DNA from 3 places in the Sphingomonas sp. BL2 genome. Region 3 is predicted to be linked to each of the others. Evidence: riboswitches for the same ligand, from Rfam matches in the RefSeq annotation. Region 3 holds a riboswitch; each other region holds the start of a gene.
What was found. Region 3 has a riboswitch for cobalamin ahead of cobW (cobalamin biosynthesis protein CobW). Riboswitches for the same ligand answer to the same signal wherever they lie in the genome.
Positions count from the first base shown of each region.

Region 1 (9,716 bases), 760 kb from region 3:
GACTTGCCGAACGATGCTGATCTTGGTCTGGTCGCGGATCGATAGCAGGGTGGCGCTCATGCCGTCACGAACGCCCGAGCCCGTATTTAGCTACCGCGGAGAGATAATCGATATTCCATATTTCAAACTGCCGCGAACAGGCCTGGCTTGAGCCAACTCCCGCGCAGTGGGACGTGAACACCAGAAGTCGTGTTCCTCATTCGTCGACTGACAGTATTTTCCGGCGATGGTCGTCGATCCCGTCCAGAAGAGTTCGCACATTGTCGACGATGCGTTCTCTGCGGCCGTAGTCGGCGGGATACTCCAGCGTCCGGAGGCCATCCGGTTGCGGTCGACCACGTCGCTGTCCGAACCCGATATTCGTGCCGCCTCGCTCGTCGGCCGTTCCGCGCAGATCTGATCACCGAATGACCGTGATAGGACGGCGGAACGTTACCTGCGAATGTCTGCAACTGGATCGCCCCGTCATCGCCTGAGCCTTTTCCATCCTAGCCAAATGCCGCTTATCGACGTCAACACGCCCGCGATGGAGAACAGCCAGATCAGCCCATCCCAGGCTGGCCGGTGCAGCGTCAGCACGTTCAGATCCCATTTGTGGAGGAGGTCGAATACCCAGCGGTACACCCGCTGTCGCTTATCGACGGTCCTGAGAATTTCTCCGGTAGCAGGATCGATATAGAACCAGGTCTGCGCCGGATCTGCGAACCGCAGCTGCAACACGGGTAGACGCGGCAACGTCCCGACGGCGTACCAATATGCATCGGGCGCCGCCAGTCGATCGACCGAAAGTAGCGGCGCGGAGCCTGCCAAGCGACGCGCCCCAGCCACGATGGCTTGTGGGCGAGGGCGTGACGGCATCAGCGTCGCTGCATCCAGCGTGGCTCGCTGGCCACCACGATACGCCAGCAGCACGAGCGGGATCCCGGCATTGTGGGTCAGACGCGCCGATACTGCGCCGACGCCCACGACGCGTAGCCGCTCGATCGACAAGACCGGCATCGGATCGGATGCCTGATAGACACGCATCGCCGCCTCGTCCGGCTTTGTCCCACCAAATAGACGACCTGGGTCGACCGACAGCCACCCACTGAAGATCCAGGTGATCAGAAAGACACCGCCCACCAGCCCAGCGACATGATGCCATAGCATCCAGCCGTCGTAGGGCGTCATCCGTGCGCCCTTGAAGCGGCGTGCGCCGATGCGGGTCCGCAAGATGCCGATCCACATCCCCGCGACCGCCGCGGCGATGCAGGGGCCGGACACCCAGAGCACGACCTGACGCCAAGCCGTTTGATCCTGTCGCAGCACCGTCGGATAAAGCCAGTGCGGCACCGAACCAAGCCAGTTCCAGAGCCGCACGGAGCGGGTCGTTACTTGCACCACGGCGCCGGTGGTCGAGGACACATAGGCCTCTGTGCGGGACGCGTCGGCGAGCGTGACCTTCCAGACCGGCCGATGTCGGTCAAAGCCACCAGCAACCGTCCACTGATCGAGTACGAGCTGATCGACGCGCTCGATCGCTGCGTGTGCAAAGCGACCGGCGACCCGGGCGGCATACGGCGCGTCGACCGGCGATAGAACTGCCCCCTGATGGGCTGTGATTGTCGTGCGCGATCCATTCCACTTAGCGATGCGCCAGACTGGCGTGCCGTCGCGCATGTCGAGCAACAGCTCCTGGGGTAGCCGTCCATTTTCAAGCGGGGGCAGTACGTCCACCGCTGCCCAATCGATTGCCTCGCTCCCAGCCTGCTTTTCAGCTGGCGACAGGGAGGGATAGGGCACGTAGAGCATCACCAGCCCGGACAGGAACCACATGGCGAAGAACAGGCAACTGGCAATGCCGATCCAGCGATGGACCAGGTAGAGCCAGCGCCGCGCAGTCTTGCCAGGCGCCGACCGCCTCACGGCGTTAATAGCCGACACGAAGCGAAACTTCGGCGAAGAGGGCACGGCCGAGCGCCCATTGCTGAGTGTTGTACGGACTGGGAACGTCCGGCATGCCTGATAACAGATAGCTGCGCGACTGGCCTTGATCGGCATAGTCATCGGATTGGCGGTGGCTGCCATCCATGCGAGAGGCTAGGTGCTCGGTGACCGGTCCCCCTGCGCCAAACGCGAGTTGGGAGCAGCCCTGCGAGGCGTCGCCGGTCCCGCCTTTGCGTTTTGTCCGCTGCGTATTGAATAGTGCAGTGCCACCATTGCCGGGGTTGTCGGCGTTGCTGACGCCAAGTGCCCGGCTCTCCGCTTCGATCACTGACATGTCCCCGCGCGCGCGAACCGTATCGTCTTCTATGGCCAGCATCGTCGCGGGGAGATCGAGTGGAGCGAGGCGCCGGTTGCCGCCGGCCGCGTTTGGCGTGGTGAGCGTGTCGTGGCATGCAGTCCCACGACCAGGATGTCTTCGTTGGCCGAGGCAGGCGTGGACCGAGCGTTGAGAGATGCCGGGAACAAAGGCGACAGCAAAGCCACCACGACCGCGAAGGCGAGATGTCAGGAACGGCATTACGGTAATTCCCCGGAGCGTCTAGCGAACCCGGCAAGGACCTCCCGCGAACGGCCGGCATCCGCGCCAGCCGGACGCCATCGCGACCGACACGCATGCCCGTGCGGTCCTCACCGCACACGTCGTCGCTCGACGGAGTACCGTGCCGCGGCCACCCCCTGGGCCAGGCAAGAGCGACCAGACGCCGGCAGGTCTCCTGGCTCACGGGTCGTCACACGATGCACGGCCTTCCCAGGCCGTGCGTGACATCACGCTTGGCCCAGTGGCTGCCCCTTCCGTTCAAGAAAGGAGCGATATGCATCGCGCTCGCCGCTTACAGTTGCAGGGACAGCCTCGGCTTCGAACGGCGAACCATCCTCACCGCGTTCCCTTTTAAGTCCCTCTCGGGACACCGACGTGATCATGCTGGACCAATCTAACGGATCAGGTCAGCAGGGGACGATCTATCGCGTTGCAGGTGATCCGGCAACCGATCGAAGCGATCGTCGCAAACATGGACTTCGAGAATTGATGTCCATAGACGAATGACAAAACCTGGGAGAAAGCGAGCGCCCGCGAACGTCCGGGTATGGGTCATCGTGCTAACCGCCATGTAGCTCGTCCACCCGCTCTAGTTCCCGCATGTCGACTCCTCGGACGCCGTCCATCCACCGAAGCGGGCGTAAAGCGTCGGCAGGACGAACAGCGTCAGCAGCGTGGCCGAGATCAGCCCGCCGATGACCACGGTCGCGAGCGGTTTCTGCACCTCGGCGCCAGTTCCATGTCCCAGAGCCATCGGTACGAAACCGAGGCTGGCGACGAGCGCGGTCATCGCCACCGGCCGAAGCCGGGCGAGCGCGCCGTCGTGCGCGGCCCGCACCCTGCCAATGCCGCGTGCCATCAGGTCGTGGATCGACGAGACCATCACCAGCCCGTTGAGCACGGCGATACCCGAGAGCGCGATGAACCCGACCGCGGCGGAGACGGAGAACGGCATCCCTCGAGCCACGAGCGCAAGCACGCCGCCGACGAGCGCGAGCGGCACGCCGGTGAACACGATCGCTGCATCGCGGACCGAGCCGAGCGCGCCGTAGAGCAGCAGCATGATGACCGCGAAGCAGACCGGCACGACGAGCATCAGGCGGTCGCGTGCGGAGGCGAGGTTCTCGAACTGCCCGCCCCATTCGACATAGGTTCCGGGCGGCATCGTCACCTGCGTATCGATCGCCGCACGCGCGTCGGCGACTACGCCGGCGACGTCGCGGTCGCGGACGTTGGCCTGGACGACCACGCGGCGCTTGCCGTTCTCGCGGCTGATCTGGTTGGGTCCATCGACGACCGCGATGTCGGCGACGGTCGACAGCGGCACGAAACCGCCTGCCGACGTCGGGACGGGGATTTGCGCCACCAGGGTAAGGTCCGATCGCGACGCTTCGGACAGGCGTATCACGACGGGGAAACGCCGGTCGCCCTCGAAGATCATGCCGGCCTCGCGTCCGCCGATCGCTGCGGCCACGGTGTCCTGCACGTCGCCCGCGGTGACGCCGATGCGCGACATCGCCATGCGGTTCGGGCGGATGTCGAGCATCGGCAGGCCCTCGGTCTGCTCGACGCGGACATCCACCGCGTCGCGGGTCGTGCGCAAAACCGCGGCGATGCGGTCGGCGGCCGCGTTCATCCCGCCGAAATCGTCGCCAAAGATCTTGACCGCGATATCCCCGCGCACGCCCGCGATCAGTTCGTTGAAGCGCATCTGGATCGGCTGCGTAATCTCATACGCGTTGCCCGGTAGCGCCGAGAGTTGTCGCTCCATCCGCGCGACGAGCGCTTCCTTGGCGAGACTCGGGTCGGGCCATTCCGCCTTCGGCTTCAGGATGACGAAGGTGTCGGTGGCGTTCGGCGGCATCGGATCGCTCGCGATCTCGGACGTGCCGGTGCGCGAGAAGGCGAAGCGGACTTCGGGTTGGCGCGCGAGCAGCTTCTCGACCTGGAACTGCATCGCCTGGCTTTGGTCGACCGAGGTGCCGGGGATGCGGACCGCCTGGACGAGGATGTTGCCCTCGTCGAGCTGCGGCAGGAATTCCTGCCCAAGCGTGGTGAAGGCGACGCCCGCCAGCGCCAGCGCGCCGACGGCTATGCCCAGCGTGATGCTCGGGCGGCGCATCGCGTTGCCGAGACCCGGTTCGTAGCGTCGGCGCAGCCAGTCAATAATCCGGCTCTCTTTCTCGTCGACGGGCCGGCTGAGCGTGACGGCGATCGCCGCGGGGACGAACGTCATCGACAGGACGAAGGCGAAGACGAGCGCGATGATGACGGTCAGCGCCATCGGTTCGAACATCTTGCCCTCGACGCCGGTGAAGGTGAGCAGCGGCGCGTAGACGAGGATGATGATCGCCTGGCCGTAGACCGAAGGGCGGATCATCTCGCGCGCCGATGCCGCGACCAGGTCGAGCCTTTGTCGCAACGGCAATGGCTCGCTGCGACCATGTTGCGCATCACCCAGGCGGCGGAGCGCATTCTCGACGATGATGACGGCGCCGTCGACGATCAGCCCGAAATCGAGCGCGCCGAGACTCATCAGGTTCGCCGACACCCCGGCCTTCAGCATGCCGATGCTCGTCAGCAGCATCGTGACCGGGATCACCAGCGCGGCGATCAGCGCCGCGCGGAAATTGCCGAGCAGCACGAACAGTACGACAATGACCAGTACCGCGCCCTCGGCGAGGTTGCGGGCGACGGTCGCGATCGTCGAATTGACGAGTTCGGTGCGGTTGAGCACCGGCTTCACCACGACATCGACGGGAAGCGCGCGGCCGATCTGCTCCAGCCGCGTGCCGACGCCGGTCGAGACGGTGCGGCTGTTCTCGCCGATCCGCATGACCGCGGTACCGACGACGACCTCGTGGCCGTTCTCCGACGCGGAGCCCATCCGCAATGCCTGGCCCGTGCGGACGGTGGCGATCTGGCTGAGCAGGATCGGCACGCTTTCGCGCGTCGCGACCACGGTGCGTGCGAGCTCGTCGGCGTTGCGGATCCGACCGTCGGCGCGGACCGCGAGGCCTTCGCCGTTACGGTCGACGATGCCGGCGCCTGCGCTGGTGTTGTTGCGTTCGAGCGCGGTAGCGAGGTCCTGGAGCGTGATCTTCATCGCCGCCATTCGCTGGATATCGGGGACGACGAGATACTGCTTGGTATAGCCGCCGAGGCTGTCGACCCCCGCAAGTCCCGCGCTGCTTTTCAGCTGCGGCGTGACGATCCAGTCCTGCACCGTGCGCAGATACGTCGCCTTGTCGGGTTCGCTGACGAGGTGGTCGCCTTCCGGCGTGATGTAGCTGCCGTCCTTTTGCAAGCCGGGCTCGCCGTTGCGGTGGCGGACCTGGTCGAGCTCGCGGTACTCGACCGTCCACATGAAGATGTCGCCGAGACCCGTGGCGATAGGCCCCATCTCGGGCACCACGTCGTCCGGCAGGTCCTCCTCGGCGGTGCGCAGCCGCTCCGCCACCTGCGACCGCGCGAAGTAGATGTCGGTCTTCTCGTCGAACACCGCGGTGACCTGCGCGAAGCCGTTGCGGCTCAGCGACCGCGTGTAGTCGAGGCCGGGGATGCCGGTGAGTGCGGTCTCGACGGTGAAGGCGACCTGTTTCTCGATCTGGTCGGGCGACAGTGCGGGTGCGCGTACGTTGATCTGGACTTGGTTGTTGGTGATGTCGGGGACGGCGTCGATCGGCAGCCGCTGGATGGCGAACATTCCGGCGAGCGCGGCGGCGAGCGTCAGCAGGAGGACGAGCCAGCGCTTCTCGACGGCGAGCGTTACGATACGAGACAGCATGGCCTAGTCCTCGTCCTTCGCCGCGCCCTTGCCGAGTTCGGCCTTGAGCGTGAACGAGTTGGTCGAGGCGATGCGCTCCTCGCCGCTCAGGCCCGCGGTCACGGTAACCGCGCCGCCATTGGTGCGACCAAGAGTCACCGGCGTCGCCCGGAAGCCGGTCGCGGTGCGGACGAAGACGTGTGGCCGGTCACCGATCATCTGCACGGCAGCCGAGGGCACGGCGACGCTACGGTCCCCGCTCGCGGGCAGCAGAACCGACACGCCGACATTCTCGCCGACGCGCCAGACGCCGCCCGCATTGTCAATCGTCGCGATCACGGGGACGAGCCGGGTGGTTTCGTCGAGGATCGGCGAGACGAAGGTAACGCGGCCGTCCTGGCGGCGGCCGGCGGACGTGACTTCGACGCGTGCACCCGGCCTTACGCGACCGGCATCCGCAGGAACGAGCGACATCGTCACCGACACCTTGGCGAGGTTGGCGACGCGGAAGATTTCGGCGTCGGCCGCGACCTGTTGCCCGAGCGTAGCCGACCGGGCGATCACCTGGCCCGAAATCGGCGCGCGTACCGCGATGCGGTTCAGCGCGCCGCCTCCGCCACCCGTGGCCGACAGTTGCTGTCGCGCGAGTCGGAGCGCGATGTTGGCCTCGGTCGCGGCGGTGCGGGCTGCGACCAGGTCCTGCTCGGGCGACACGCGCTCGGCGAACAGTCGCTGTTCGCGGCGGAGAGTCGACTGGGCGAGTGCGGACCGTGCACCGGCCGCCTCGACCTCGGCATTGAGCGACGCTGCTTCGCGGCTCTCGATGATCGCCAGCGTCTCGCCACGGCCGATCGATTGGCCGAGGTTGCGGGTGAGCGAGACCAGCCGGCCGCCGATCGGCGCGGCCACGACCTGCACGCCCTGCGGATCGCCCTCGATCGTCGCGGGCAATTCGATCGCGCCGGTGACGCCGCCGACGGTCGGGCGCGTGACCTCGATACCGGCGTCGGCGATCTGCTGCGCCGACAGGGTCACGACCGTGGGATCGCCGGAAGTCATCTCTCGGTCCTCGTTCGCCGTAGCGTTCGCTGCGGGCGCCGTGTCGGGGGAGGGGCCACAGCCTGCGAATGCCAAGGCAGCAGCGGCAGGCGCGATCGCGCGCAAGATCGTGCGGTTCATCGGTCGGTGTCCCTGGCAATCGGCGCTTCGGCAGTCAGCCGTTCGAGGCGCGCACGTGCGTCGTGATAGGCGGCAAGCGCGTCGATCGCGGCCGTCCGTGTGTCGAGAAGCGTGCGTTCGGCGTCGAGCAGGTCGAGTTGCCCGAACTTGCCTTCACGGTAGCCGATCCGCGCGATCCGCGCGGCCTCCACGGCCGCGGAGAGCGCAGGCCCGGTCGCGTTGCGCGCTGTGGTCGCGGCGTTTGCCGCCTCGGCCTGCGTGGTGGCGATGTCCTGCTCGGCATCGAGCAACGCCACGCGGTGCAGCGCATCCGACTGGTCGCGTTGCGCGTCGGCAACCGCAACCGCAGATCGTCCGCCGTTGAAGACGGTTAGTGGGATCGAGACGCCAAAGACGGCGGCGGTGTCGTTGGTCTGCTCGAGCCGTCGGGCGCTGGCGCTGAGCGTCAAGTCGGGTACGCGCTGGCTTCGCGCGAGCCGCACCTGCGCGGTCGCGGTGTCTAGATCCGCGCGGGCTGCCGCGGCGATGAGTGTGCCCGTCGAACCGGATGGCTGGACGGGGCCGAGCGCGTCCACCTGCTGGAACCAGGAGTCGTCGAGCGCGCCGACCGGCATTCCAATAAGCCGGGCAAGGTTCGTCCCGGCAACGGCGGCTGAACGGTCCGCCCGTTCCAAGGCGCCCTCGGCCGCAAGGCGCGCAACGTCTGCGCGCTGTTCCTCCAGTGGTGAGGCGCGCCCCGCCTGCACCCGCACCTTGGCGGCGCGGAGCACTTCGGCGGCAATCCCGACCTGATCGCGCGCGACCGCTACACGACGTTGCGCGGCTACCCCGACGACGTATGCCTGCGTGACCCGCAGTCGGAGGTTGGCGCGCGCAATCTCTGCTGCGATACCTGCGCGGCCGATCTGCGCATCGGCGAGTGCCATCCGGGCCTGCCGCTTGCCGCCGCGTTCCAGGGGCAGCGCCAACCCCAACGTCGTTTCGGACGAGCGCAGGCCCCGATAGATCCCGGACCCCGCGACGTTCTCGGTCTCGGCGACGATCGACGGGTTCGGCCGAAGCGCCGCGACCTGGCGCTGTGCCTTGGCGGCTCGAACGCCGGCGGACGCGGCATCCTGGAAGGGCGACGACGCGCCGGCGCGGTCAAGCGCGTCGGCGAGCGTAAGGACCGGTTCCGCCAAGACCGACGGACGGGTCTGGGCCTGCAGCGACGATGCGCAGGACCCGGCGGCCATGACGGCCGCGATGATGCGATGCATTGGGATGCTCCTGACGATGTGGACGCGGGCGCGCACGGCGCACCCAATCGACATGTCAGGCTTGCGGCGGTCTCAAAGCGGTGTCGGCGTCCCGGCCCACGAGCGTAGCGTCCGCCGTGGTCGCGAGCGTGGAGCAGGTCGGGCCAGCCCTACCGGCGAGCGAGTTAGCATCCGGCGCGCTCATGTGATGCGCGTGGCAGCTGCCATGATGGTGTGGATACCCCTTGTCGGCGTCGGCCGTGATCAGTTTTCCGTCATCGTCGACGTGCGAACCGGCTTGGTACTGGCTCGTTTCGATGCATCCGCCGACTTCAGCCGCATGCGCCACCCCGACCCAGGCGGTCAGGACAAGCATCAGACAAGCAAGGAGGGGCAGGAGCCTACGCATCGATCCGGGTGATAGCAGATAATGGTATTGCCGTAACCTGGCACCGCGGAGCGCTCGGATAGCAGTCTTTCTAGCGATCAACGAATCATCGGAGTTGGGAACCAGCGCCGGTGCGAAACCCGGCCAGGCGATCGGGAGTGCGACCGGCTACGTCACGTCAAGCGCGACACACCCGTTGTCGGCGATCGCCACGTAACCGCGCATCTACAAGCGCTCTGATGTCGATTGGTGGACCCTGAACGAGCGACCGGTGGCAGGCGGCGGAAGGCACTACGAAGCCGGGTGACGGTCTCACTTGGTGCGGCATGTGCGCATGGATTCTGTTGATCGACAGGATTGTGTCATGGCGGTGAAACCTATTTGGCATAGCGATTGCCGGTGAACTGGTGGTGCCCGCAGTCGACAAGACCCCTCCGGGCCAAGCTAGTTACGATCATGCCGGGGATCGCCGCGTTCTGCGTGTATTTTGCGATGTACGGGTTTCGCAAGCCGATCGCGGCGGCAGGCTTCGACGGTGTACCGGCGGTGATCGCCGGGATCGACTACAAGACGGCGCTGATCCTTTCGCAGGCGGTTGGCTATGCGGTGTCGAAGATGATC
Region 1 is NZ_CM155261.1:2,444,431-2,454,146, forward strand. Features, by position in the region: gene AC1ME3_RS11405 (oxygenase MpaB family protein) at 1-60, opposite strand, end outside; gene AC1ME3_RS11410 (hypothetical protein) at 227-400, shown strand; gene AC1ME3_RS11415 (PepSY domain-containing protein) at 466-1,905, opposite strand; gene AC1ME3_RS11420 (hypothetical protein) at 1,910-2,503, opposite strand; cobalamin riboswitch at 2,673-2,914, opposite strand; gene AC1ME3_RS11425 (efflux RND transporter permease subunit) at 3,114-6,311, opposite strand; gene AC1ME3_RS11430 (efflux RND transporter periplasmic adaptor subunit) at 6,315-7,469, opposite strand; gene AC1ME3_RS11435 (TolC family protein) at 7,466-8,728, opposite strand; gene AC1ME3_RS11440 (hypothetical protein) at 8,784-9,083, opposite strand; gene AC1ME3_RS11445 (DUF5690 family protein) at 9,552-9,716, shown strand, end outside.
Region 1: linked by a shared signal. The riboswitch ahead of AC1ME3_RS11420 (hypothetical protein) and the one ahead of cobW (cobalamin biosynthesis protein CobW) in region 3 are both predicted to bind cobalamin.

Region 2 (9,716 bases), 460 kb from region 3:
TCGTCTCGCAAACGATGCGCCGGGCGACCTCTGTGCAGGAGGCCGGCACGACGCTGGAAGCACGCATACATGCGATGTCGGCCGCGAATGACTTGCTGATCAGTGGCAGGTTCGAAAGCACATCTCTGCGTGCGCTGGTCGAGCGTACCCTTACCCCCTTTGGGGTGGAAGACGGGCAGAGGTTTAAGCTTTCCGGCGAGGACCTTCAGCTCCCGCCCCGCCTCGTCGTCGCCTTCGCCCTTGCCCTCCATGAGCTTGCAACCAACGCCGCAAAATACGGCGCGCTATCGACCGCCGAGGGCGTGATTGATCTGAGCTGGAAGGTCATGGACGGCTGGCAGCCACATGATCTCCACCTCACCTGGATTGAGTCAGGAGGCCCACCGGTTGAACCGCCAACGAGGACCAGCTTTGGCACACAGCTCATTCAGCGTGTTTTGGCGCACGAAACCGGTGGAACGGCTAAAATCTCATACCTTTCTGGCGGCGTCGTGTTCGAAGCCGTCGCACCGTTGGTCGACAGCGCCGACAACGACAATGACAACGAAAACGACAACGAGCAGCGTAATAGAGCCGAAGAAAGGAACTAAGGGGCTGGCCTCTCACAAAGCACCAAGACAGTGTGTTCGGCTTGACGTTATAGCCCCTATCCGTTTTGCCCCTGGTAGGGGAACAACGGTCCATCCCCACAGGGTAGCGCGGGAACATTGAACCGGTACCGCAATAAAAATGATCGCCAGCTTCATTCGCGGCTGGCGATCATCTGGCACTGCCTAGAAATTCACCCGGGCACCCAGGCGCAAGGTGCGTGGTTCAACTACCCGGCTCAACCGATCATCTGTCGGTCCCGCGGTATCGAACGATGGAATATAAGATTCATAGAAATAGGCGATGTCCTTGTCGCGGCTGTCGAGGACGTTGAGCACCTCGCCGTACACCTCGAACCGTCCGATCTTGCGAGCCGCCCGGACGTTGACGACGGTGCTTCCTGAATCTCGGACGCTGTTGTCTTCGATCAACGGATAGGGCCCGAGATGGCGGACGCGAACACTTGCTTCCCACGGATCAAGCACCAGCGCGATCCCGGCGGATGCGGCGTTCTCGAAGGCGTTGGGAATGCGGTCGCCATTGTCGTAGCGCGATCGGCTTGCCGTATAGTTGCCGTCGATCGCAAGCCACGGCCTTGGCCGCCAGAACGCCACCAGTTCATAGCCACGACGCTCGCTGGCACCGGTCGGTTCGACCGCGTTGGAATCTCCGACGAAGCGCAGTTCGCTGTCGACGTCGAGCCACCAATAGGTTGCGGTCAGCGTGATGCCCGGCAACTGCCACCGGGCGCCGACTTCACGGCCGTTGCCGCGAACCAGCACGGGCACCGGCGTTTCGACATTCACCGCGCCGCGCACGTCGTTGGAGTGGAAGCCTCGGCCCCAGTTACCGTAGAACTCCAGCCGATCGGTTGGCGAGTACGCGATCGACGCCTTGGGCGACAGGATCGTGTCGTCACCGCTACCCTCGCCGGCCACTACCGCTGCCTGATCCCGGGCGCGAACGACATAGTGGTAATAGTCGCCGCGGACCCCACCGATCAGGCGGAGACCCGTAACCGGCGTCCACGTCGCTTCGCCGTACAATGCCGCCGACGCTTCCTCGACATGATAGCGACCGAGCGACGACAGGAAGGATCGCGAGCTGGTGCGATATACACCGACGCTACCGATATGGTCGTAGCGCTCTTCGCTACCGAGCGAGACGGCGAGGGTCGGTGCAAGCGTCCAGTGCTTTTCGCCCCTTGCGCCGAAGATCCAGCGTTTGTCGAACTGGCGGATCTGCGCACTGGTCCCGTCCGGATCGGTGTAGGTCGGGTTCGAATACATCGACCAGTCGTAGAACTGACCATACACATTGGCGTGCCAGTCGGGCTGGCGGACCGCGACGTTGCCGACGAGGCGTGTCGTTTCGCCGCGTGCCGTCGGATCGGGTGAGCAGAACACGTTCTTGCAGAGCGCGGTACCGATTATGCGCTCGGGAATCTGTTCGGTCGGACGCCAGGTCGCGCGGTAGGCGTTGAGCGAGGCTTCGATCTGGCCTGCGCCAGCTGGAGCGGTATACTTCGCGAAGCCAGATGCGTGTCGCAGATGCTCAGGCTCCTCCCATGGTCCGTCGTAGACCTTGGTCTGTGCGACGAGCGTCAGCTTCCCCGCACCAATCCCATCAATCGTCCCGCCCGCGGCGATCCGACCATAGCCATAAGAGCCGCCCTCGACCGAAAGCCACGGCCGGGCAAAGCTGTCGATCGTGGTCATGTACGCCGCTCCCGCCAGTGCGAAGTCGCCGCCATCAGCACGGTATGGCCCTTTACGAAAATCCTCGCGCGCCACGATCTCCGGGATCAGTCCGTTGAGATCGAGATAGCCCTGGCCATGACCGTGGGTGCGCAGGTTCATCTGCACCCCGTCAATATAGGTCGTGAAGTCCGACCCGTGATCGAGATTGAAGCCCCGCAGAAAATACTGGTTGGCCTTGCCGCTTCCCGAATGCTGCGCGGCAACCATGCCGGGGATCGCTTCTAGCAATTCAGCGACGCGCAGCAGCGGGCGAACCAGAAGGTCGGCACCGGCGACGGTGCCCTCACTCGCTGCATGCGCAACACCGATCTTTGCTTCGCCTCGGCCGAACACGACAATGTCGTTCGGTACCTGCGTAGGCACAGCCTCGGTGCCTTGCACCTGAGCCCATGCGGGTGTGGTGCTACATACTGAAGCGATAGCCACGCATTCGAGCCATTTTGTTCGTAATCTTAGAGTCTTCATGTCCGTCCCCCGTGCGCCAAGCGACTTCGGACGGGGGCGTCCGCTGTGAACGGTCGGCACGCGTCGGCAGGCGGACGCAAGCGCCCGCGACACGAACCGATGCGACCCCCGCCGCTCGTTCGTCGCTCAGACGGAAGAACCGTGCCCCGACCATCCCCTGGACCAAAGCAAGAGCGACCAGACGCTGGCAGGTCTCCTGGCTCACGGGTCGTCGCTCGACATACGGCCTTCCCGGATCTCGGCCGTTACGGCGTTGGTCCAGTGGCTGCACCCTCCAGAAGAGGACGCGATGTACGTCTCGCTCGCCGCTTACAGTTGCAGGGACAGCCTCGGCTTCGAGAGAGCGTCTCCCACACCGTGTTCCCTATTAAGTCCCTCTCGGGACACCAACGCGATCTTTGTCGGGTCGGAGACACTTCTCCGGCCTGACGGACAATGCGTACCGAGGAAGGTTTCGATCGGCAAGACAGCCTCGGCCTTCTCTGATCCCGTCCGTTTGCAGGGAAGATCGACACGGCAATGACAGGACTGCCTGCCTGCGCTACCCGCGTTCGGTGTTCGCCGTTCGTCGCCTCCTAGCGCAACGCTACTTCGCTGTGCTCGTGTGCGCGGCAGCGTTGTTACTCAAGTTGCTCGTACCGTCCGGGTACATGATCGGCAGCGAGCATGGCCGGATCACAATCGAGCTATGTTCCGGCGTCGCCCCTCGAGCCGTGACGATGGCGATGCCGGAGATACACGGCGACATGCCCGATCATGGCAAGTCGCAGGATCACGGCAAGGCTGAAATGCTGTGCGCGTTTGCGGGCCTGTCAGCAGCATCGCTCGGTGCGATCGATCCTATTCAGTTCGTCATCCTGATCGCCTTCGTCATGGCGGTCGGGCTTTCGTCGACCGTGCTGCCGGCGATCACTCGCCGCAGCTATCTTCGGCCTCCGCTTCGAGGTCCACCGGCCCTCCTTTGACCAACTGATCGCGTGCTCCTTCAGGGGCAACCACGTCCACGGCCCGCGTGCTTTCGCGGGGCCGGTCAAAGGCCTATTCATGATCCGATCCCACTTGTTGGCGGGGGCATGCCTGCCCTGCCTCCTGCTCGCAGTACCAGCATTTGCTCAGGATCTGGCGGCATCCCCCACGAAGGCCGACGCAACAGCGACCAACGCGCTGAGCGTTGGACCAGCGCAAACCGGCGACATCATCGTTACTGCGTTGAAACGCCCGCAAGCGCTCCAAGACGTGCCCGCAAGCGTCACCATCCTGTCCGCTGACCTGCTTCGCCACCTCAATGCGCAGGACTTCTCACGTGTCGCGGACTCCGTGCCGGGCCTGGCCTTCGCGACCACTGGGCCCGGCAACTCGCAGTACATCATACGCGGGATCGGCGGGGTCGGGTTCGTCCAGTCGCCGACCACAGGCGTCTATCTCGACGAGACCCCGCTTCAGACCCGCGCGCTCCGCGGCTTTTCACAACCTGACCCGCAGCTGTTCGACGTCGCTCGGGTCGAAGTGCTGCGCGGACCGCAAGGCGTGCTGTTCGGTTCGTCATCGATGGGCGGCCTTGTCCGCATCGTGACGAACCAGCCGGATGCTACCAAGATCGCCGCACTGGGTCAGGCGAGCGTCTCGACCGTAACCGATGGCGGTACGAGCTGGGACGCCAAGGCGATGCTCAATCTGCCGATCGTCGCCGATACGCTGGCACTGCGCATATCGGGCGGGTTTGCCCGGCAGGGCGGCTGGATCGACGATCTCCGACCCACTACCGGCGACCTGACCGAGAACGCCGGAACGTCGGCGGTCCGCAAGGACGTCAACTGGACGCGTACCGGCACGGTTCGCGCTGCGCTTCGCTGGAATGCCACGCCGAGCCTGACGATCACGCCGTCGCTGATGTGGCAGGACGCGTACAGCAATGTGGACCGCCCCCATAGCGACGTGACCTTTGGTAAGCGCGCGCGGCTCAAGGCGCGGTATGCGGACACGTACGCCAAGGATCGGTTCGTGATCGGCTCGCTTCTGATCGAGAACCGGTTCGATGCGCTCGGTGGTTTCACCGTATCGTCCAATTCATCCTGGCTCGACCGGCGCAACCGGCTGTCGTTCGACGTCACCGCGTTCGATTCTCCGATCGTCGAGGACATCGTCGGACCGGGTCCAGGCGGCAAGCTGTTCCCAACGCCGCTCAAGGATTTCGGCCGCACGAAGCAGTTCACGCAGGAGGTGCGTGCGGTGTCCGATGGCCCGGGGCGGCTGCAATATGTGTTCGGCGCGCTCTACCGCGATCTTCATCAGGACTCTGGCCGTACGATCACCGTCGCTGACCTGTTCGGCGTCACCGCGCCGCTGCCGCTCGGTACCAGCAGCCCGGCGGTCATCCAGGACACGACGGTGCGCTTCCGTGAGAGCGAGATCGCGGCGTTCGGCGAGCTGACCTATGCCGTTGTACCGAAGGTGAAGGTCGCGGCGGGCGCACGGGTGTTTGCCTATCGCCAGCGCGAGGCGAGCCGACGCTACGGGGTCGGTGGCGTCGCAGGCGGCGATCTCGCCTACGACTATGACGAGCGCAATCGCGAGAACGGCGTCACACCGCGCTTCACGCTAAGCTATGAGCCAAGCCGTGCCGCGACGCTCTACGCCAGCTACTCGCAGGGATTCCGGACGGGCGGCGTCAATGCGCCCGTGACCGACGATATCTGCTCGGCCGCGGAACGTCGCGCGGCAGGCATTCCCGACGTACCGCCACCCTACGACAGCGACCGTACCGATAATTATGAGATCGGCGCCAAGACCAGCCTGTGGGGCGGTCGCGTGCGGATCAACGGCGCTGCCTATGCGATCGACTGGAGGGATTATCAGCAGGCGTTCCAGACAGCGTGCGGGATCAACAATGCGACGACCATCTCCTTTACCGTCAATGCCGGCCGGGTTCGTAGCCGTGGCGGCGAGCTTGAGGTCACCGTGTCGCCAATCCGGGGGCTCGATCTTCATGCGGGCGGTTCGTTCACCGACGCGACCTACCGCAATGACGTCCCCAACCTGCTTCTGCCGGCAGGGTCGCGTGTGCTCGATGTGCCGCGCTGGCTGTGGAATGTGCGCGGCGAGTATGAAGCAGCATTCACAGATGACCTGACCGGCAATCTGTTCGCCGCGGCGCGTCACGTCGGCGGGTCCAACAGCGGGTTTGGTGAGGGTGAGGTGCTGCCGCGTCCGGCCTATACGTTGGTCGACGCCTCGGCTGGGGTGACGATGCGTGGCGGCGTGGGGATCGACCTGTTCGTTACCAACCTGTTCGACGCCGTACCGGTCTTCGGTCAGGAGTTCACGACGTCGCCCGGCAACACTACTGCGACCAGCTACTTTTCCTATCTCGTCGGCCCGCCGCGGACGGTCGGGATACGTCTGACCAAGGCCTTATGATGGCGGGCATGGACACTTCAGCAATGAACGGGAACCCACCTAACGGCTGGCGGACACCCGGTGCGCGGTGGTACAACGCGGTATGGCGCTGGCACTTTTATGCTGGCCTGTTCTGCATCCCGTTCATCATCTGGCTGTCGCTGACGGGCACGATCTATCTGTGGCGGCCGCAGCTGGAAGCAGTGTTGGACCGGCCCTACGATCATCTCCCGGTTGCCGGACGGACGGTCTCACCCGATGCGCAGGTCCGCGCAGCGCTGGGGGCAGTCCCGAGATCGTCGCTGCATAAATATGTGCTCCCAGAAAAGCCGGGAAACGCCGTGCGTATCATCGTCTCCAGTGATGGCTTTGATCACCGCGTCTACGTCGATCCGCACTCGCTTGCGGTGCTGAACGTCATTGGCGAGGAAGATCGGCCGCTCAATGTCGTGTCGCGTCTTCACGGCGAATTGCTGGCGGGGGTGTGGGGCAGCTACCTCGTCGAGATCGCCGCCTGCTGGGCGATCGTCATGCTCCTGACAGGTCTCTATCTGTGGTGGCCGCGCAACCGGAAAGGGCTCGCGGGTGTCCTCTACCCGCGCCTGAGGGGCGGCCGACGCGTGTTCTGGCGTGATATTCACGCGACTGCCGGCATCTGGGTGTCGGTGTTCGCGCTCGGGCTGATCCTCACTGGCCTTCCGTGGGCAAACGCCTGGGGCAGCTATCTCGGCGAAGTCCGCACGCTCACGGGCGCGACGCAGGGTCCGGTTGACTGGACGATCAGCGGAAAGGCGCCAACGCCGAAAACAGACGCAATGCTCGGCCCTCACGCCGGGCATGACGGCATGGTCATGGCCACGCCCACGATCCGACCGGGTGAACTTGCCCGCGTGATCGCGACGGTCCGGCCGTTGCGGATCGCGCCGCCCGTGCTGCTGTCTCCGCCCGAGCATGATGGTGCACCGTGGGCGGTGTCGTCTGACGCAGCCGATCGTCCGCTGCGATCTGACGCGCAGGTGGATGGTGCTACAGGGCGCCTTGTCGGCCGTGTCGCGTTCGCCGACCGCCATTGGATCGACCGGATCATCGGCTACGGCATCGCGGCGCACGAGGGCGCGCTGTTCGGTATCGCCAACCAGATCCTCGGCTCACTCACTGCGCTGCTGCTGGTCGTCCTAGCCGTATCGGGAGGGGTTATGTGGTGGCGGAGGCGACCAACGGGCTTGTTGGGCGCTCCGGTGCCATCGGCGCGCCCACGCTACCGGCCCGTGTTGGTCGCAGCGATCGTCGGTCTTGGGATCTATATGCCACTGTTCGGGCTGACGTTGTTGATCGTGACGATAGTCGAAAGGGTCCTGCTGCGACGCCTCCCCAGAGCGAGGCTCTGGCTGGGACTGGAGTCTCCCGCCCTTCGCACTGTTTGAACGACGCCCCCTAGCTCGCAGGCAACTGTGTGAGAAACCCCTTCGCAATTAGGGCAGCGGTGAGAAGATGTTCTAAATCGTACGCTAAGCCCTTGGCGCACGGGAACGGCCGGACGTGGTGGTTAGCTGCCGTTCGCCGTTCGTGGCCCGAAGTAGATCACCGCCGCCCCAACAAGGCAGATTGCTGCCCCGAGGAGGTCCCAGCGGTCAGGCTTCGTGTCCTCGGCGAACCACAGCCACGCGATCGCCGATGCGATATAGACGCCGCCGTAAGCCGCATAGGACCGGCCTGCCTGATCCGATTGGGGAAGGGTTAGGAGGTATGCGAAAAGGCATAGCGAGAGGATGCCGGGAGCTATCCACACCGCAGATTTCCCGAGCCGCAGCCATGCCCAGAAGGCAAAGCACCCGGCGATCTCCGCTAGAGCGGCTCCAATGAAGGCGAAAGCAGTCATTTTGACGCTTTCGCAGAACCGGCGAACGTCGGCAAATGGGCGCATCCTACCGTAGCGGGCGCTCCACAAACGAGGGTTTGCGTGACGATCGCTGGTCCTGTTCGATCGTGGGCGATCCATGTCACGCAACTCGTCACTCGATCTATGCGCCGCAAAGGCTAGGGCTTAGCTTAAGATTTCGAACATCTTCTCACCGCTCCCCAATTACCATTGTGAAACAAACGGGTGATTTCGGACGGCACCCTGTCGATTGTCGCAAAACGCCGTCGCCAACCCCGATTGGTGACTAACGCGTGGTTTCGGACAGGATGGCGCGTGATAGATTGGGCCGTTCAATGGGGTAGGGGTCAGAACAGTCAACGGATCTAGTCGACGCTGCCGGGACTGATACGATGATCAGATACGAACTTCGGTTCCAACAACAACCAGTTGTTGCGATGGAATACAAAAAGAGTTTCCAGTCGGTGCCGTATTTCGCTGCATTGAGACAAATATTTCTTCGCGCCATGGCGCCATGCCTGAAATCTCTGCATCCGCGATGATTGTCTCTTGGCCAATATAATAACTGACGTCCGTAAGATCGCCCGAGTCAAATAAACCGGATGCCGCCAAACCGTCAGGGATATTTATGACTTCCATAAAGCCAAAGCTTAAAATCACGCGATCCATATTGTCGCAGACTCTAGATGTTTCAGCGCGTGTTTCCGTTGGGACATAAGGTGTCTCAACCACAACAACCGAAACAAGAACAACGCGTTTCTGGAGCGATCGTCCGTGCCTGATATGCTGCGTCAGCGCAAGTGGTATGCCAGTTGTTGCCGCGCTCAGAAACGCACCAATACCGTTCGTCCGACAATCCAAAACCCCGTCGAGACGTTGAACAAAGTGTTCTTCATCCTCACGCTGATGTGCTCGTGACATCTCAACTAGCCGTACTCCCGACCGCCACGTCAGCATCAGGAACGCAACGACGATTGCAATCACAAGCGGAAACCAGCCCCCTTCGACGAGCTTGACCCCGTTCGCTGCAAAAAACACCATATCAAGCAGGAAGAAGGCGCCATTAACGAGTACGACGAGCAAGGGGCTGTATCCCCACCGGAGCGCAACCAACGCCGCCAAGAAGGTCGATATTGCCATGAGGCCAGAGACCGCAATACCGTATGCGCCAGCTAGCCCCTCGGATGATCGGAAGATAAGGACGGCTGCTAACGTACCTGCTGCCAAAAGCCAGTTTGCAAGAGGAAGGTAGACCTGCCCTTCCTGATCGGCCGCTGTGTGGCGAACATCCAGCCTTGGCAAAAAGCCAAGCTGGATCGCTTGTTGGGTAAGCGAAAACACCCCTGAGATAATGGCCTGACTGGCAATTACCGTCGCGGCAGTTGCGAAAGCGATGAGGGGATAATGCGCCCAGCCAGGGGCAAGGCCGTAAAACGGATTGGTGACGGCCGACGGATCCATCTCGATTAGCGCGGCCTGTCCTAGATAGTTCAGCACCAGCGCGGGCAAGGCGACCGTGAACCACGCCAACCTGATGGGGAACCGGCCAAAATGCCCCATGTCAGCGTACATTGCCTCTCCGCCAGTAACAGCTAAGAACACAGCGCCTAGGACAGCAAAGCTTACGC
Region 2 is NZ_CM155261.1:3,663,111-3,672,826, forward strand. Features, by position in the region: gene AC1ME3_RS16815 (PAS domain-containing protein) at 1-590, shown strand, start outside; gene AC1ME3_RS16820 (TonB-dependent receptor) at 774-2,813, opposite strand; cobalamin riboswitch at 2,983-3,219, opposite strand; gene AC1ME3_RS16825 (DUF2946 family protein) at 3,368-3,778, shown strand; gene AC1ME3_RS16830 (TonB-dependent receptor) at 3,858-6,230, shown strand; gene AC1ME3_RS16835 (PepSY-associated TM helix domain-containing protein) at 6,239-7,633, shown strand; gene AC1ME3_RS16840 (YnfA family protein) at 7,756-8,088, opposite strand; gene AC1ME3_RS16845 (potassium transporter Kup) at 8,485-9,716, opposite strand, start outside.
Region 2: linked by a shared signal. The riboswitch ahead of AC1ME3_RS16820 (TonB-dependent receptor) and the one ahead of cobW (cobalamin biosynthesis protein CobW) in region 3 are both predicted to bind cobalamin.

Region 3 (9,716 bases):
AAGGTGCGGCGTGGAGACCCAGGCAACTGGTCTCCTCGATAGGCCAGCCAAGGCGCGAGGCGGCGAGACCAAAGGTCGAGGGCGCGGGGTGCGCTACCCATTCGCCGGGATCGAGGTGGCGCGTGATCGACGTACCCGCGCCGAACCAGAACGGATCGCCGGACACGAGCATCGCGACGCGCTTGCCGCGGTGCGCGAGCAGGTGCGGTATCCCGTCGCCGAACGGGACTGGCCAGCGTTCAACCGCGCTCTTAAGGTCCGGGAGCAACGCGAGGTGGCGGGTCGCGCCAGTCACCAGCTCGGCTTGCGCCAATGCGGCCTTCGCCGACGCGGACAGGCCGTCCACGCCGTCTTCGCCGATACCGATGATCGTCAGCCAGGGAGTGTCAGCCATGTCGAACATCCTGGTGCTGGGTGGCACGACCGAAGCCAGCGCACTTGCTGCGGCGCTGGCTGCGCGGGGCAACGATGCGGTGCTGAGCTATGCCGGACGCGTCGCCGATCCGAAAACTCAACCGATCCCGGTGCGCATCGGCGGTTTTGGCGGCGTCGAGGGGCTTGTCCGCTATCTGATCGAACATCGCGTGACGCATCTGGTCGACGCGACGCATCCGTTCGCGGCCCGGATGAGCGCGAACGCGGTCGTCGCGGCGGAGCGCGCCGGTGTCGCGCATATTGCACTGACGCGGCCGGCTTGGTTGCCGGTCGCTGGCGATCGGTGGACGCGCGTGGCCGATATCGACGCTGCGGTTGCGGCGCTGGACGGGCCGCCGCGGCGCGTGATGCTGGCGCTGGGGCGGATGCATGTCGACGCGTTCGCCGAGCAGCCGCAGCATAATTATCTGCTGCGGTTCGTCGATGTGCCCGACCAGCCGCCGGGGTTGCCGCGTCATCATCTCGTGGTCGACCGCGGACCGTTCGATGTCGAGGGCGATCGGCGGTTGATGGCGTCGCACGGCATCAAGGTCGTAGTCTGCAAGAACGCCGGCGGCACGGGGGCGTCGGCCAAACTGCATGCGGCGCGCGCGCTTGGGCTGCCGGTGATCATGATCGATCGGCCTGCCCTGCCCGCTCGATGCGAGGTGCACGCGGTGGCGGATGTGATGCGCTGGCTTGATCATGGCGCCGACCGGGGGGTGTAGAGGATCGGTCCCGCCGGGCGATCGATAACGCGCGTCAGGCTGGAGCCGATGATGATCATCGTTCGCATGTCCGCCATGTCCGCGCGAGCTTCGGTCAGGGGCACGATGCGAAGCGTTTCCTCGGGTGTCGAGACGGCGCGGGCGAACAGGACGGGGCGGTCGTCGGCGCAGGTCTCGCGGAGGATTTCGAAGATCCGGATCAGGCCGTCGGGGCGCGCCTTCGATCGCGGATTGTAGAAGGCGATCGCAAAGTCGGCTTCTGCGGCGAGGCGCACTCGGCGTTCGATGACTTCCCACGGTTTCAGGTTATCCGATAGATTGATTGCGCAGAAATCGTGTCCGAGCGGCGCGCCCGCACGCGAGCTCGCGGCGAGCATCGCGGTAATGCCGGGGAGAACTCGGATATCGATGTCACGCCATTCTGGCAGACCGGCTTCGAGGGCTTCGAACACCGCGGCCGCCATTGCGAACACGCCGGGGTCGCCAGAGGATACCACGACCACGCGGTGGCCTTGGGCCGCGAGTTGGAGCGCGTGCGTGGCGCGATCGAGTTCGACGCGGTTGTCGGTAGGATGGAGCGTGAGGCCCTCACGCGGGGCGACGCGCGCGACATAGGGAATGTAGCCGATCACGTCCGTCGCGTCCGCGAGCGCTGCGGTGACTTCGGGCGTCACGAGCGCTTCGTCGCCGGGGCCGAGACCGGCGATCGCGAGCCAGCCGGTCATGGCCGCCGCCCCCGCCCGTGGATCAGCAGGATCGAGAAATAGGGCGTGATCGCCTCCGCATCGCACAGCCGCGTGACGCGCTGGTCGGCCATCGCGGCGTATTCGACCAGCCACGCTTCGGCCTCGCGCCCCGCAGCGGCGACCGCGCGGCGGAGCTTGGCGAGGTGGCGGCCGATCTTCATCACCACCAGCGCGTCGGTGTCGCGGATGCGGCGGACGAGGTCGTCTTCGGGGAGCGTGCCCATCAGGACCGTCAGTACGTCATCGCCCCAGGTGATCGGCACGCCGCTGGCCGTCCAAGCGCCGGACATGCCCGTGATGCCAGGCACGACCTTCACCGGCGCGATCGTCTGGAGGCGGGTATAGAGGTGCATGAACGAACCGTAGAAGAACGGGTCGCCTTCGCAGAGGACCACGACGTCCTCGCCTGCGTTTGCCAGCGTTGCGAGGCGGTCGATGCAGGTGGCGTAGAACGCGGACAGGCAGTCGTTGTAGCGCGAGTCCGAGACCGGGATCTCAGTGGTGACGGGGTATTCCATCGGGAATTCGATCACGTCGTCGCGGAGCATACCGTCGACGATCTTTCGGGCCTGGCCGGGACGTCCGGCCTTGCGGAAATACGCGATGTGGCGCGCGCCGCGGACGAGGCGGTCCGAGCGGACGCTCATCAGGTCCTGCGCGCCGGGGCCCAAGCCGACGCCGTGGATCGTGCCCCCAGTTCGTACGGGTGTCATTCGGTGCCGCTCGCTAGCGCGTTGATCGCGGCGACGGTGATCGCGCTGCCGCCCATCCGGCCCTCGACGACGACGCAAGGCACGGGCTGGTCGGTCCACAGCGCCGCCTTGGATTCGACTGCGCCGACGAAGCCGACCGGGCAACCGATGATCGCCGCGGGACGCGGGCAATCGGGGTCTTCGAGCATATTCAGGAGGTGGAACAATGCGGTCGGCGCATTGCCGATCGCGACGACGGCGCTGGCGAGATGCGGGCGCCAGAGTTCGAGTGCGGCGGCGGATCTGGTATTGCCCATCGTCCGCGCGAGTTCGGGCGTTTCCGGGGCGTGGAGCGTGCAGACGATGCGGTTGTCGGCGGGCAATCTGGCGCGGGTAATGCCTTCGGTGACCATGCGGGCGTCGCACAGGATCGGGGCGCCGGCTTGAAGCGCGCGACGCGCCTCGACTGCGAACGTCGGCGTGAAGCGGATGTGCTGGGCTAGGCCGACGAGCCCGGCGGCGTGGATCATGCGGACCGCGACGGGCTCCTCCTCGGGCGAGAAGCGGGCGAGATCGGCTTCGGCGCGGATCATCGCGAAGGACTGGCGGTAGATCGCCGCGCCGTCGGTTTCATAGGCGTAAGGCATTCAGGCGGCTCCGAACTGGACGAGGATCTGCGCGACGTCGAGGCCTGCGCGGGAGGGTGGTGCGCCGGCACGCGCGTCGAACGCGAGGTCGTAGCGGCCTTCGCGACCGGTGAGCGTGACGTCGGCGGGGGCGGCGTGCGCGCATCCCTTGGCGCAGCCGGAGACGTGGAGGCGGCCGGCGATGTGCGGCGCCAGGCGTCGGGCGAGCGCGCGCGTCTCGACACTGCCCTGCGGACAGGCTGGTGCGCCGACGCAGGCGTCCGCGTGAAGCGTTGGCGAGGCGGGGTCGGTGATGAAATCGACCGGGTCGGGTTCAATTAGAAGCGCCGCGTCGGCTTCGCAGATCGCGATATGCCAAGGGGTAATGCGGATCGCTTTAATTGCTCGCTCGGTGTCGACGTAGCGTGCCAGCGCGCTCGCTGTGATCCGACCGAATGGGAGGCCTAGTGCGAGTCCGAGGGAATGCTGTCCGACGTGAAGCGGTGGCGCGCTTGCGGCAGGATGGGTTGTTGGGGCTGCCCAATCCGGCAGTATGGCGCTGTGGCGTACCATGCGGCCACTGGCGATGCCGCCGCTGTCGACGAACCAGTGCGCGAGTGCGATCAACCGGTCGACTTCGGTGCCGGGCGATACTGGCGTGCCAAGGGTCCGGCCGTCGCCGCGGAGGATAAGCGTTCCAGATGCAGCGCGCTCGATGCGGAAGTCGGCGGGGGCGTCTTGCAACACCGGCGCTACGCCAGCGTCGATCGCGAAGCCGACCTTGCCGGGGAGTTCGGGCAGGTCCGCCAGACGCGCGCGCAAGTGTTCGGCGATGCGGTGGGTGTCGTCGCCCGTCCGCCATTCCGGCGCGACGAGGATGTTCGCGCGCGCTTCCCGGATCGGATCGGGATCGATGAGGCCGAGATCGAGCAGCGTGTCGATCAATGGACGCCAGCTATCCTCGCGGACGCCGCGGATCTGGAGGTTCGCGCGGCTGGTCAGGTCGATCAGGCCGTTGCCGTGCGTCGCCGCCGTGTCGCACAGGCCGAGCGTTTGCTCACGCGTCAGGCGACCGAGCGGTGGGCGGATGCGGACCAGCAGGCCGTCGCCCGCCATCATCGGGCGCCATGCGTCGGGGCACCAGCCTTGCACGACAAATGCGCTCATGCCGGCAGGTCCAGCGCTGCGAGGATCGAGTTGCGGCGGGTCGGCCAGAGGTCGGCGGCGTGCAGGGCTGCAAAACGCGCCTGCATCGCCGCGAGCGCGCCGGGGTTGGCTTCGGCGAGGAAGGCGTGGACGTCGTCGCGGCCCAGCGTGGCGTCGTAATAGAGGTCGATCAGTTCGGGACGGACTGCGCTGGCGAGATGCGCGAAGGCGCCGAGGTGATCGAGCGTGGCGGCGATCTCCGCGCCACCGCGAAAACCGTGGCGCATCATGCCGTCGACCCAGGCGGGGTGTGCCGCGCGGGCGTGGACGACGCGGGCGATCTCCTCGTTGAGCGGGCGGGCCTTGGCCTGGTTCGGATCGCGTGCGTCGAGATGGTAGAGCGTGGCGCTGCCCCCCGCGACCGCCTGTGCGGCGGCGAAACCGGCTTCGTGCGCGGCGTAGTCCGCGGCGAGGAGGAGGTCGGTTTCGGGCAGGTCCTGGACGTGGACGAAGGCATCGGCGGCGGCGACGCGGTCGCGGATGCCGGCGGGGTCGAAGCTGTCCTGGCCCCCTTCCCCATCGGCGTCGAGCGCGTGGCTGGAGGCGGACAGCCAAGCTTGGCCGGCGGTCAGGCGCGCTTCCGGCGTGTAGGTCTCGGCCGCGTCGCCCATGCTGAGGCCGTAGCGGCCGGGTTCGGGACCGTAGACGCGCGCGGTGGCTGGCTTGCCGACGAACGGGTTCCAATCGGCCGGTTCGTCGCGTGCGCCTAGGGCTCGAACGGTCTGGCCGAACATCGTGCAGAGTGTCGGGAAGGCGTCGCGGAACAGGCCGGATACGCGCAGGGTGACGTCGATGCGGGGGCGGTCGAAGTTGGCGAGCGGGAGGATCTCGACGCCCGTCACGCGGTCGGATTGCATGTCCCACACCGGTTCCGCGCCGAGCAGGTGGAGTGCCATCGCGAACTCTTCGCCCGCGGTCCGCATGGTGGCGGAGGCCCATAGGTCGACCACGAGGTTGCGCGGGTAGTCGCCGTGGTCCTGTAGGTGGCGGCGGACGAGTTCGTCGGCGAGCTTCATGCCTTGGGTATGGGCGGCGCGGGAGGGGACCGCGCGAGGATCGGTGGTGTAGAGGTTGCGGCCGGTCGGGAGGACGTCGGCGCGGCCTCGCCACGGGGAGCCGGAGGGGCCGGACGCGACGCGTTTGCCTTGGAGGGCCGACAGGAGACCGGCGCGTTCGCCGGCGCCGTGTTCGCCGCGGCCGTAGATGTGGAGGCCGTCACCGTACTGGCTCTCCTTCACGTCGCAGACGAACGTGTCGATGCGGGTGATCGCGTCGGCTTGGGATTGCGCGTCGTCGAGGCCCAGCGTAGCGGCGAGACCGGTGGCGGTGGCTTCGTCGCGGATGTCGCGTTGCAGGCGATCGCGGCGCGCGGGATCGAGTCCGTCGGCGTTGGAGAATTCGTCGAGCAGCGCTTCGAGGCGGCCGAGGCCGGCGCCGGTGCGCGTGCGTTCGAGCGGTGGCGGGACATGGCCGAGCGTGACCGCGCCGATGCGGCGTTTGGCTTGGGCTGCTTCGCCGGGGTCGTTGACGATGAACGGGTAGATGACGGGCATCGCGCCGGTCAGAGCCTCGGGCCAGCAGGCATCGGACAGCGCAACCGACTTGCCGGGGAGCCATTCGAGCGTGCCATGCGCCCCGACATGGACCAGCGCGTCGGTGCCGCGCGTGCGGAGCCACAGGTAGAAGGCGACATAGGCGTGGCAGGGGCAGCGCGAGAGGTCGTGATATTCCTCGGCGCGTTGATTGGTGCGGCCGCGTTCGGGTTGGAGGGCGACGAGCGCGCCGCCGTGGTCGATCGCGGTGAAAGCGAAATCTTCGGTCGGTTCGCCCCAGGTTTCCTGAAGGTCTTTCCGCAGGGTTTCGGGAAGGTGCGCGAGGGCTTTGCGGTACTCGGCGAGCGGCCAGTGAATGCGTGAGGTAGCTAGATCAGTTGCGTCAGGGGTGATCGCGTAGCCGGCCTCGATGAGGTCCGCGAGGATCGCTTGCGTGGAGGCTAGCGCGTCGAGGCCGACGGCGTGCGCCATCTGGTACGCCTTGCCGGGGTAGGTCGAGAGGACGATCGCGATGCGGTGGTCGGCTACCGGTTTGCTCGAGAGGGTCGTCCACGCTTCGATCCTCGCGGCGATGGCGGTGATGCGGGCTGGGTCGGCGCGGTGTTCGCGGCGGGTGTATTCCAGGTCGCCGTCGCGCGCGGCGGCTTCCTTGAAGCTGGCGACGCCGGCGAAGAGGCGGCCGTCCACTTCTGGAAGGACGACGTGCATGGCAAGGTCGGCGGGCGACAGGCCTCGGGTCGCGCCGATCCAAGCCGCGCGGTCGGAGGTGGCTAGCGCGATCTGGAAGACCGGAACGTTGGCACCGTCGAGCGGCGTGGTCTCGGCGGTGCCTCGTGCGGAGAAGGCGGTGGCGTTGACGATCGCGGCAGGCCTTAACGCTGTGGCCCAGCGGCTCAGCCAGCCGGCTGCGTCGGGGGCTTTCAGCGAGGGCGCGAAGAGGCCGATGACGTCGAAGCCTCGCGCGGTAAGCTCGACGTGAACCGCTTCGATCGGGTGGAGGTCCGCAGCGGTCAGGTACGAGCGGTAGAAGACGATCAGGACGCGGGGGCGTTTCGCGTTGAGCGCGAATGCGGCTGGGCACGTCACGCCGTCATTCGGCTGCCAGCCGCCGACGTCGGCGATCGCGCGGACGCCGGTGACCGGGCCGGCGTAAATGCCCGCGGCGAGCGCGAACTGCGCCAGTGCCGCTTGCGCCGCGACGGCGCCGCCGGTGTCGCAGAGATGCGCCAAACGGCGGAGCGTCGAGAGCGGGATCGTCGAGGCGGCGTCGAGGCGGCTGTCGATGCGACCGTCTGCTGCGAGGACGGCGAGCGCGATGCCCTGCTCCCGCGCGAGGTTCTCGACCTGTTGCAGGCCGTAGCTCCAATACGACCGCCCGCCGATCAGCCGGATGAGGATGCCCTTCGCGCCCGCCAGCGTCTGCTCGACATAGGTGTCGACCGACAGCGGATGCTGGAGCGCGGTCAGGTTGGCGAGGCGTAGCGACGGCAGCCGGCTTCCGGCCGCATCCGCACGTTTCCAGCCCGCGGCGAACGCGCCGAGGTCACCGTCGGAGAAGGACAGGACGACGAGGTCCGCGGGGGATTGGGCGAGGTCCTGCGGGACCGCGCTTTCCTCCAGCCCGTGGGTCTCGCGGAAGACGACGTGCATCGTGGGCCTCAGTCGTCCAGCGCGGCCTTGATGCGGGCCTCGTCGATCCGGTCGTGCTCGGCGATGACCACGAGTTGCGTGCGGCGCGGTTCGTCGGCACGCCAAGGGCGGTCGTATTGCGTACGGACGCGCGCGCCGACAGCCTGGACGAGCAGGCGCATGGGCTTGCCGGTGACGGCGGCGTAGCCCTTCACGCGGAGGATGTCGGCGCCGCGGGCGAGCGCCTCGATCTTCGCGGTCAGGTCGGCGGGGTCGGCGATCTCGCCAAGCTCGACGACGACGCTGTCGAAGTCGTCATGCTCGTGATCGTCCTCGCCGTCGTGATGCGAGGGGCGGCTGGCGATGTCGTCTTCGGCCGCGGCGTTCAGGCCGAGGATCACGCGGGGATCGATGATGCCGTCGGTCAGGTCGATCACCGGGAGCGGCCGTGCGGACTCCGCGGTGATGACGGCGCGTGCCTTGGCGACGCCTTCGGGGCCGGCGAGATCGACCTTGGTGAGCAGGACGAGATCGGCGCAGGCGAGCTGGTCCTCGAACACTTCCGACAAAGGCGTCTCGTGATCGACGCTCGGGTCGGCGGCGCGCTGGGCGTCTAGCGCGGCGACGTCAGGCGCGAACCGCCCCGCGGCGACCGCCTCGGCATCGGCGAGCGCGATGACGCCGTCGACGGTGATGCGCGAACGGATCGCGGGCCAGTCGAACGCCTTCAGCAGCGGCTTGGGCAATGCGAGCCCGGACGTCTCGATCAGGATGTGATCGGGGCGCGGGTCGAGCGCGAGGAGCGCCTCGACGGTCGGAATGAAGTCGTCGGCTACCGTGCAGCAGATGCAGCCGTTCGCCAGCTCGATCACGTTCTCGGCCGGGCAATCGGGGATCGCGCAGCCCTTCAGGATGTCGCCGTCGATGCCGAGCGTGCCGAACTCGTTGACGACGACGGCGAGACGACGACCGCCGGCGTTGCGGATCAGGTGGCTGATGAGCGTGGTCTTCCCGGCTCCGAGAAAGCCGGTGACGATCGTGACGGGGACCTTTGAAAGATCGGGCATTGGTATTCTCCTGCGAGCACACGCACGCACGACCATAGGGCCGCACGCGTTCGTCGCTCAGACGGAGTACCGTGCCGCGACCATCCCCTGGATCGTAGCAAGAGCGACCGTTGCGCTGGCAGGTCTCCTGGCTCGCGGGTCGAGGCTCGACGTACGCCTTCCCAGGTTTTCACCCAGTGGCTGCCCTTCTCGTGAAGGGCGTGTGCGTCTCGCTCACCGCTTACAGTTGCAGGGACAGCCGCGGCATTGGGAGGAACTCCCGCACCGCATTCCCATTCAAGCCCCGAAGGGCACCGGCGCGATCTGTGAGGTTCGGTGAAACCGAGCCTCGAGGGTTGGTTAGAGTAATTCCGAGAGCGTGCCAATTCGCATATCGGTAGTTTTCGATCCTCCCCCGCCAGGGGGAGGTGGCACCGGAGGTGACGGAGGGGGCGGACACGGAACAAACGTGATCGCCGTCCTCCCCCTCCGTCGCTTCGCGCCACCTCCCCCTGGCGGGGGAGGATCGAGAGCGCGTCGAGCTTGGGGAACGGAAGAGCTAGCCTATCCGTGCACGACTTCGATCTCGTCGAATCGTTTCCAGCGGTAGATCGCGAAGCTCAGCACCCAGCAGAGCACGAACAGGCCGATGATCGCGAAGCCAAGGCCGTTGAAGTTCTCGCCGAGCGCCGTTGCGACATCCCATATGCCGCCGGTGAAGCCGAGCTTCGATCCGAGCAGCGCCAGCGTCTCGATCCCGCCGATCGCGATCGCGACGATCGCGGAGATCAGCGTGATGGTAATGTTATAGTAGAGCTTGCGGATCGGCTTCACGAACGCCCATTCATAGGCACCAAGCATGACGACGCCGTCCGCCGTGTCGACCAGCGCCATGCCGGTCGCGAACAGCACGGGGAGGACTAGGACGACACCGATCGAGAGACCGTCGGCGGCCTGGCTTGCTGAGAGGCCGAGGATCGCGACCTCCGTTGCCGTGTCGAAACCGAGGCCAAACAGGAAGCCGAGTGGCGCCATGTGCCAGCTCCGCGTGACCAGCCGGAACATCGGGCGGAACA
Region 3 is NZ_CM155261.1:3,207,409-3,217,124, forward strand. Features, by position in the region: gene cbiE (precorrin-6y C5,15-methyltransferase (decarboxylating) subunit CbiE) at 1-394, opposite strand, end outside; gene AC1ME3_RS14925 (cobalt-precorrin-6A reductase) at 393-1,142, shown strand; gene cobJ (precorrin-3B C(17)-methyltransferase) at 1,118-1,867, opposite strand; gene cobI (precorrin-2 C(20)-methyltransferase) at 1,864-2,601, opposite strand; gene AC1ME3_RS14940 (precorrin-8X methylmutase) at 2,598-3,227, opposite strand; gene cobG (precorrin-3B synthase) at 3,228-4,373, opposite strand; gene cobN (cobaltochelatase subunit CobN) at 4,370-7,615, opposite strand; gene cobW (cobalamin biosynthesis protein CobW) at 7,624-8,661, opposite strand; cobalamin riboswitch at 8,762-8,974, opposite strand; gene AC1ME3_RS14960 (HoxN/HupN/NixA family nickel/cobalt transporter) at 9,205-9,716, opposite strand, start outside.